2 regions of the Limnohabitans sp. 103DPR2 genome follow, and region 2 is predicted to be linked to the other one. Evidence: riboswitches for the same ligand, from Rfam matches in the RefSeq annotation. Region 2 holds a riboswitch; the other holds the start of a gene.

Region 1 (4,210 bases), 410 kb from region 2:
GCGGGAATTTGGTAACACAAACTTTTGCCGCCGCCAGTTGGCATGAGAACCAAGGCATCGTGTCCGCCGGTGACATGCGAGATGATGTCTTGCTGGGGGCCTCTGAACGACTCGTAGCCAAACACCTCACTGAGAATGCGCAGGATGTTGCTAGAGGGCGTGGATAAAACAGAGCTTGTCACAGCGGGTATTGTCCACCATGTGATTGCCTGGATTTTGTAGACGGTTGACGCCGCCTTGCATTCTTAAGTCAATGCAAGATTCGCGGCGTTAAGAATTGCGGTTCAGGTGGTCTTGAACTGCGTGGCTTTGATCACATTGGTCCAACGGACCACTTCGTCGGCAATGAATTTTTCGGGGTCTGCCAAAGTGAAGGGGTCAGCGCCGGCTTTTTCAAGGTCCAGCAAAAAAGCGGGGTCGTTGCGCACCTTGTTGTGCGTGGCGCGCAAAAAGTCCATCACCTCGCGCGGCACGCCGGCGGGTGTGAACACCGCATTGAAAACTTGCACGCGCATGTCTGGAATACCCGCCTCAACCGATGTTGGAATATCAGGTGCCGCTTTAAGGCGTGCATCGCTGTTGACGCTCAAAATGCGTGCACGACCTGCACGGTGCTGCGTCAGTACAGCGGAGGACATGATGGGCGTGATCATGGGGACATGGCCTGCCACCAAATCTTGCATGGCGGGACCGCCGCCTTTGTAGGGTACATGCTGCACATTGAGCTTGCCGCCTTGCAGTTTGAACAGTTCACCTGTGAGGTTGGTGATGGTGCCTGGGCCGGCTGAGCCATAGGCGTACTTGCCGGGGCTGGCCTTGATCAAATTCACCAACTCTTTGAGATTGTTGGCCGGCACGCTGGGGTTGACCACGATGCAGGTGGGATTGATGCTGACCATGCCAACCAAATTGAAGTCTTTGATCGCGTCGTAGGTGGCCGTGCCAGAAGCCAGAGGATTGATGATTTGAGTGGAAGAAGTGCCCAGCAAGAGGGTGTAACCATCGGCCTTGGCTCTGGAGGCTTCTGCCGCGCCAATGGCCCCGCCAGCGCCCGCTTTGTTGTCGACAATGAAATTGGCGCCGGTATGCGCAATGGCAAATTTGACCCATAAGCGGCCAATGATGTCGCCATCGCCACCCGGGGCGAAAGGCACAATGACCTTAATAGGGCGATCGGGAAATTTGGCTTGGGAGAAGGCGGCGGAGGGTGTTAAACCAGAGAGCAGGGCGCTGCCACTCAAGGCCAAAAATTGACGTTTTTTCATGTGCTCAATATAGAGAGATTGGCAACAAGCTTCAATTGGGGGTGGGCCTGACTGTGACGAATTCTCATGAGTCAGTTTGTTTTTCTACAATAGGGGGATGAAAGCCTTGAATTACACCCGCGCGAAAGCCCTGCCAGAGATTCTGGAAAAACGCATTGCCATTTTGGACGGCGCCATGGGCACCATGATTCAGCGCTTCAAATTGAGCGAGGCCGATTACCGTGGTGAGCGCTTCAAAGACTTTGCTAAAGACGTGAAGGGCAACAACGAATTGCTGAGCCTCACACGTCCCGATGTGATTCGCGACATTCACGAAGGCTATCTGGCCGCTGGCGCAGACATGATCGAAACCAATACGTTTGGTGCGACGACCATTGCGCAAGAAGACTACAACATGGCCGACTTGGCCATCGAAATGAACCGGGCCTCTGCGGCCTTGGCCCGTGCAGCATGCGACAAGTTTTCAACACCAGAGAAACCACGCTTTGCCGTTGGCGCTTTGGGCCCCACCCCCAAAACAGCCAGCATCAGTCCTGATGTAAACGATCCTGGCGCACGCAACGTGGACTTTGAAACTTTGCGCAAAGCCTATTACGAGCAAACCCAGGCCTTGGTAGAAGGCGGCGTGGATGTGTTGTTGGTGGAAACCATCTTTGACACCTTGAATGCCAAAGCTGCCTTGTTTGCCATTGAGGAATATTTTGAAGCCAGTGGCGAACGCTTGCCCCTCATCATCAGCGGCACCGTGACCGACGCCTCGGGTCGCATTTTGAGTGGTCAAACCGTCACTGCCTTTTGGCACAGTGTGCGCCATGCGCGCCCCTTGGCCATTGGTTTGAATTGCGCATTGGGCGCGACCTTGATGCGCCCGTATGTCCAAGAGTTGGCCAAAGTGGCAGACGACACCTTCATCAGTTGCTACCCCAACGCGGGCTTGCCCAACCCCATGAGTGAGACCGGCTTTGATGAAACGCCCGAGGTTACCAGCCGTTTGCTGCATGAATTTGCAGCGGAAGGTTTGGTCAACATTGTGGGCGGCTGTTGCGGCACCACGCCAGATCACATCGGTGCTATTCAAAAGGCCGTGGGCCCCTTGGCACCCAGAGGCTTGCACACGGCGGCGTTTTACAAAGAGGCGGCCTGATCGTCCCGTTTAGCCAGTTAAAATAAGCCATCTCCAAGGAGCGTTGCAGCTCGCCGCCCATCAAGGTTGCGAGTCAGGCTTGGAGTTCAATCTGGGGCATGCCCCATTCTTATTGCAAACCACGCTCACCTGCGATCCAAGAGGTGAGTTGTGTCTTCAGTTGCTGTTCCCCCGTTAAAACTGTCTGGCTTAGAGCCGGTTCAAATCGGCACGGGTACTCTTTTCGTGAACATTGGTGAGCGCACCAACGTCACAGGCTCTAAAGCCTTCGCCCGCATGATTTTGAACGGCGAATACGAACAAGCTTTGGCCGTGGCCCGTCAGCAGGTCGAAAACGGCGCACAAATCATTGACATCAACATGGACGAAGCCATGTTGGACAGCCAAGCGGCCATGGTTCGTTTCTTGAACCTCATTGCCTCCGAGCCCGACATTGCCCGCGTGCCCATCATGATCGACTCCTCCAAGTGGAGCGTGATTGAAGCCGGCCTGCGTTGCATTCAAGGCAAAGGCATCGTCAACTCCATCAGCATGAAAGAAGGCGTCGATGCCTTCAAACAACAAGCGCATTTGATCAAGCGCTATGGTGCTGCCGCGGTGGTGATGGCGTTTGATGAAAAAGGCCAGGCCGACACCTACCAACGCAAAATAGAAATTTGCGAACGCGCCTATCGCGTGTTGGTCGATGAGGTGGACTTTCCACCCGAAGACATTATTTTTGATCCGAACATTTTTGCCATTGCCACCGGCATTGAAGAGCACAACAACTACGCGGTCGATTTCATTGAGGCCACGCGCTGGATCAAACAAAATTTGCCAGGCGCCAAAGTGTCGGGCGGTGTGTCCAATGTGTCCTTCAGCTTCCGCGGCAACGACCCTGTGCGCGAAGCCATTCACACGGTGTTTTTGTACCACGCCATTCAAGCAGGCATGGACATGGGCATTGTCAATGCCGGCATGGTGGGCGTGTACGACGAACTCGAATCCGACTTGCGTGAGCGCGTAGAAGACGTGGTCTTGAACCGCCGCCCCGATGCGGGCGAGCGTTTGGTGGAAGTGGCAGAAAACGCCAAAGGCGCGGCCAAGGACGATTCCCAAAAGCTCGCTTGGCGCGGCACACCCGATGCGCCCGTATCTGTATCGGCACGCTTGTCACACGCCTTGGTCCACGGCATCACCGACTTCATCACAGAAGATACCGAAGAAGCCTACCAAGAAATTTTGGCCAAAAACGGAAGGCCCTTGCACGTGATTGAAGGCCCGCTCATGGATGGCATGAACGTGGTGGGCGATTTGTTTGGTCAAGGCAAGATGTTTTTGCCGCAAGTGGTCAAGTCTGCGCGGGTGATGAAGCAAGCCGTGGCGCACTTGGTCCCTTACATCGAAGAAGAAAAGCGCCAGCAAGAAGCCGCAGGTCAAGACGTCAAATCCAAAGGCAAGATTGTGATTGCCACCGTCAAAGGCGACGTGCACGACATTGGCAAGAACATCGTGACCGTGGTGCTTCAGTGCAACAACTTTGACGTGGTCAACATGGGCGTGATGGTGCCTTGTCACGAAATTTTGGCCAAGGCCAAAGAAGAGAACGCTGACATCATTGGCTTGTCCGGTCTCATCACCCCCAGCTTGGAAGAGATGCAGTACGTGGCCAGCGAGATGCAAAAGGACGCGCATTTCCGTTTGCGCAAAATGCCTTTGCTGATTGGTGGCGCCACCACAAGTCGTGTCCATACTGCCGTCAAAATTGCACCGCACTATGAAGGCCCGGTGGTCTATGTGCCCGACGCCTCGCGCAGCGTGA
Region 2 (4,210 bases):
ACACCCACGCTGTGCGTGAAATGCTCAAACATCACTTGGTCGTTGGTGGAGTCGCCCACATAGATCCATTGGTCAAGTTCCTTTGTGAGGTCTCTGCCTGTGAGTTCTTTCAGAATCCACTGCGCGCCATGCCATTTGTTGTGATCTCCAAACCACGCATTGATGTGGATGCTGCTAACGGTGGCGGTCATGCCTTCTTCTTTCAGCAGTTTTAAAACTTGCTGAATTTGTTCTTGAGACAGGTGATGAAACTCGCTGTGGTCAAACGCAATGTCGGTTTCGCGGCCGGGTGAATCTTGGGCCATCACGGTGCCAGGAATTTCTTGCAACACGCGTTTGGCAATGCGCTGCATTTCTTGGAAGTTTCGTGTGCGGGTGGTCAAGTCTTGTTGGTAGATTTTATGGACTTGTTTTGTTTGCGGGTTGTGAAGCAAGGCCACGGCACCGTTTTCGGCCACCATGGCGTTCACGGGCCAGGTGGATGCGAAGGGGATGCTCCAACCGACAGGTCTGCCGGTGATGGGAATGACCATGAGGCCCGCGGCTTTTAAATCGTGCAGGGCCTGAAGCGCATCGCCTGTGATGGCGCCTTCGGTGGTGAGGGTGTCGTCAATGTCGGTGAAGACGCCCACGATGTTGGCGCGGGCGCTTTGGGGCCATGCCGACAGGGGTTTCATTAGCCCGCAGATCCCAAAGCCAATCCCGCATGCTCACGCAGCGGATGAAAGTGAATCTTCGGGAAACGCTCTTGCGCCAAACGCACGTCGTAAGGCGAGGTGCAAAGGTAAGCCAAGGTATCGGCCGCATCCAAGGCCATGCGCTGTGGATACGCGTTTAAGAACTCGCGCAGTTCCGCGGGCGTATCGGCTGTAATCCAACGCGCACCGGTGTATTGGCAGCCTTCCAATCGAACATCGCAATCGTATTCAGCCTTCAAGCGGTGCTGTACCACCTCAAATTGCAACTGGCCCACTGCGCCCAGCAACATAGGGCCGCCCACTTCGGGTTTGAAAACCTGAATGGCACCTTCTTCGCCCAGCTGGTCCAGGCCAGCTTGCAGTTGTTTGGTTCGCAGAGGGTTCTTCAAGATGACTGTCATGAACAGTTCAGGCGCGAAGAAAGGCAGGCCCGTGAACAGCAAGTTGGCACCATCGGTGATGGTGTCGCCCAACTGCACACCGCCGTGGGTCGTGAAGCCGATGATGTCGCCAGCATAAGCTTCGTCTACTGCTTCGCGGCGTTGGCTCAAGAAGGTCACCACGCTGGTAGGACGCAGTTCTTTGCCGGTGCGTTGCACTTTGAGTTTCATGCCGGGGGTGTACTTGCCCGAGGCCATGCGCACAAACGCAATGCGGTCGCGGTGCGAGGGGTCCATGTTGGCCTGCACCTTGAACACCACGCCAGCAAAGGCGGCGTCTTCGGGCTGCACTTCTTTGATGACCGGTTGCTTGTTGACAATGAGTGAGCTGGTGCGGGGCTTGGGTGAGGGGGCCAAGTCGACCAAAGCGTCTAGCACTTCCATCACACCGAAGTTGTTCACACCGGAGCCGAAGAAGACGGGGGTTTGTTTGCCGGCCAAGAAGGCTTCGCGGTCGAAGGCAGGTGAGGCGCCGGTGGCCAACTCCATGCTTTCGAGTGCGGTGGCAAATTCATTGCCAAAGCGTGCGTGCAATGCAGCTTCTTCTGACAGCGGCATGGCTTCGAAGTCTTGCGGCAAACGCTCGCTGCCCGACTCAAACACGGTCATGGCTTGAGTGCGCAAGTTGATGATGCCACCAAAGGATTTGCCCTGGCCCACAGGCCAAGTCATGGGCACGCAGGGCATGCCCAGTTCGCGCTCGACTTCGTCCAAGATGTCCAATGGGTCGCGCACTTCGCGGTCCATCTTGTTCACGAAGGTGATGATGGGCGTATCGCGCTGGCGGCACACTTCAATCAGCCTTCTGGTTTGGGCTTCCACACCGTTGGCCGCGTCAATCACCATGAGGGCGGAGTCCACGGCGGTGAGCACGCGATAGGTGTCTTCGCTGAAGTCTTTGTGGCCGGGGGTGTCCAGCAGGTTGATCACATGGTCGCGGTACAGCATCTGCATGACCGATGAAGCCACCGAAATGCCACGCTGCTTTTCAATTTCCATCCAGTCGGAGGTGGCGTGGCGCGAAGCCTTACGGGCCTTGACCGAGCCGGCAATTTGAATGGCACCCGAGAACAGCAAGAGCTTTTCGGTGAGCGTGGTTTTACCCGCGTCAGGGTGAGAAATGATGGCGAACGTCCGGCGGCGCCGGGTTTCTTGGGCGTAAGTCAATGTAGCTCCAGGGGAATTTGGGTGTCTGGCTTTGAATCCAGAGATGCCGCTAGTATAATTTGTCCCATTCCGAGGAGCGTTGCAGCGGCCCCCATTCTGTTGACAGACATGGCGAGGACGTGAGGCTCGGAACCCTACTTTGCAACGACGCTCATCCACTTTTCTGCGGGATGAGCTCTATTTTTCAACTGAGTTCAACGGGATTTACCTCTGGGCATCCCTCTGAGAAGTGGTTTCAAACTTTAATTTGGAGCACACTATGAACGCACGTTTAAACACCGCTGTTAACGCCGATTGCGCCATTGCCGACATCGGCTTGGCCGACTGGGGACGCAAAGAGATCAAAATTGCCGAGACCGAAATGCCCGGTTTGATGGCCATCCGCAAAGAATTTGCCGCCGCCCAGCCCCTCAAAGGTGCCCGCGTGACTGGCTCATTGCACATGACCATTCAAACAGCGGTGCTGATTGAAACCCTGCAAGCTTTGGGCGCTCAAGTGCGTTGGGCTTCTTGCAACATTTACTCCACGCAAGACCACGCCGCCGCAGCCATTGCCGCCAACGGCACGCCTGTGTTTGCGGTGAAGGGCGAGAATCTCACTGAGTACTGGGATTACACCCACCGCATTTTTGACTTCGGCGCCAAGGGCACTGAAGGCGAAGGCCCCAACATGATTTTGGACGACGGCGGTGACGCCACGCTCCTGATGCACTTGGGCAAGCGCGCAGAAAAAGACGCATCCATTTTGAACAACCCAGGATCAGAAGAAGAGACCTGCCTGTTTGCCGCCATCAAAGCCAAGTTGGCCGAAGACAGCACTTGGTACAGCCGTAAGTCTGCCCAAATCATTGGCGTGACCGAAGAAACAACCACTGGCGTGCACCGCTTGAACGAGATGAGCGCCAAGGGCGAACTGATGTTCCGCGCCATCAACGTGAACGACTCTGTGACCAAGTCCAAGTTTGACAACTTGTACGGTTGCCGCGAATCTTTGGTGGACGGCATCAAGCGCGCCACTGACGTGATGATTGCCGGCAAAGTGGCTGTGGTGGCCGGTTACGGCGACGTGGGCAAGGGCAGTGCACAAGCTTTGCGCGCACTGAGCGCGCAAGTTTGGGTGACTGAGATTGACCCCATCAACGCATTGCAAGCCGCCATGGAAGGCTACAAAGTTGTGACGATGGATTACGCTGCCGACAAAGCAGACATCTTCGTAACAGCCACCGGCAACAAGCACGTCATTACGCATGACCACATGTTGGCCATGAAAGACGAAGCCATTGTTTGCAACATTGGTCACTTCGACAACGAGATCGACATTGCCTCTGTTGAGAAATACACATGGGAAGAGATCAAGCCCCAGGTTGACCACATTGTGTTCCCCGATGGCAAGAAAATCATCATGCTGGCCAAAGGCCGCTTGGTGAACTTGGGTTGCGGTACAGGTCACCCCAGCTTTGTGATGAGCTCTTCCTTTGCCAACCAAACCATTGCGCAAATTGAATTGTTCACACGCCCAGAAGCGTATGAAAACGGCAAGGTCTATGTGTTGCCTAAGCACTTGGACGAGAAGGTTGCGCGTTTGCACCTGATGAAGGTGGGCGCGATGTTGACTGAGTTGTCTGACTCACAAGCGGCCTACATTGGTGTGTCTAAAAACGGCCCTTACAAGCCAGACACTTACCGTTATTGATCGGATTGTTTTGCGCATTGACCAATTGTTAGTAGAGCGCGGCCTGGCCGCGTCTCGTTCACAGGCCCAGCGGCTGATTGCGGCAGGTGTTCAGTGGCGCACGCCACCGGGCGCTTTGCCAACGGCCGTGGTAGAGGCTGTGAAGTCTTCGGTGGAATGGCGCAAGATCAATAAGAACAAAGACGAAGTGCCCAGCGATGCAGAAATTGTGT

The links. A riboswitch is a leader RNA that binds a small molecule or an ion and turns the genes downstream of it on or off. The one in region 2 is predicted to bind S-adenosylhomocysteine.
Region 1: it holds a riboswitch for S-adenosylhomocysteine, as region 2 does, so the genes downstream of both, metH (methionine synthase) here and ahcY (adenosylhomocysteinase) in region 2, are expected to answer to the same signal.

The regions. Positions count from the first base shown of each region.
Region 1 covers NZ_CP011834.1:369,667-373,876, forward strand. The annotation lists gene recQ (DNA helicase RecQ) at 1-182, opposite strand, end outside; gene L103DPR2_RS01635 (Bug family tripartite tricarboxylate transporter substrate binding protein) at 285-1,265, opposite strand; gene L103DPR2_RS01640 (homocysteine S-methyltransferase family protein) at 1,363-2,409, shown strand; S-adenosyl-L-homocysteine riboswitch at 2,439-2,543, shown strand; gene metH (methionine synthase) at 2,560-4,210, shown strand, end outside.
Region 2 covers NZ_CP011834.1:2,907,457-2,911,666, reverse strand. The annotation lists gene L103DPR2_RS14065 (HAD-IIB family hydrolase) at 1-677, opposite strand, end outside; gene L103DPR2_RS14060 (peptide chain release factor 3) at 677-2,305, opposite strand; S-adenosyl-L-homocysteine riboswitch at 2,371-2,465, shown strand; gene ahcY (adenosylhomocysteinase) at 2,565-3,998, shown strand; gene L103DPR2_RS14050 (TlyA family RNA methyltransferase) at 4,009-4,210, shown strand, end outside.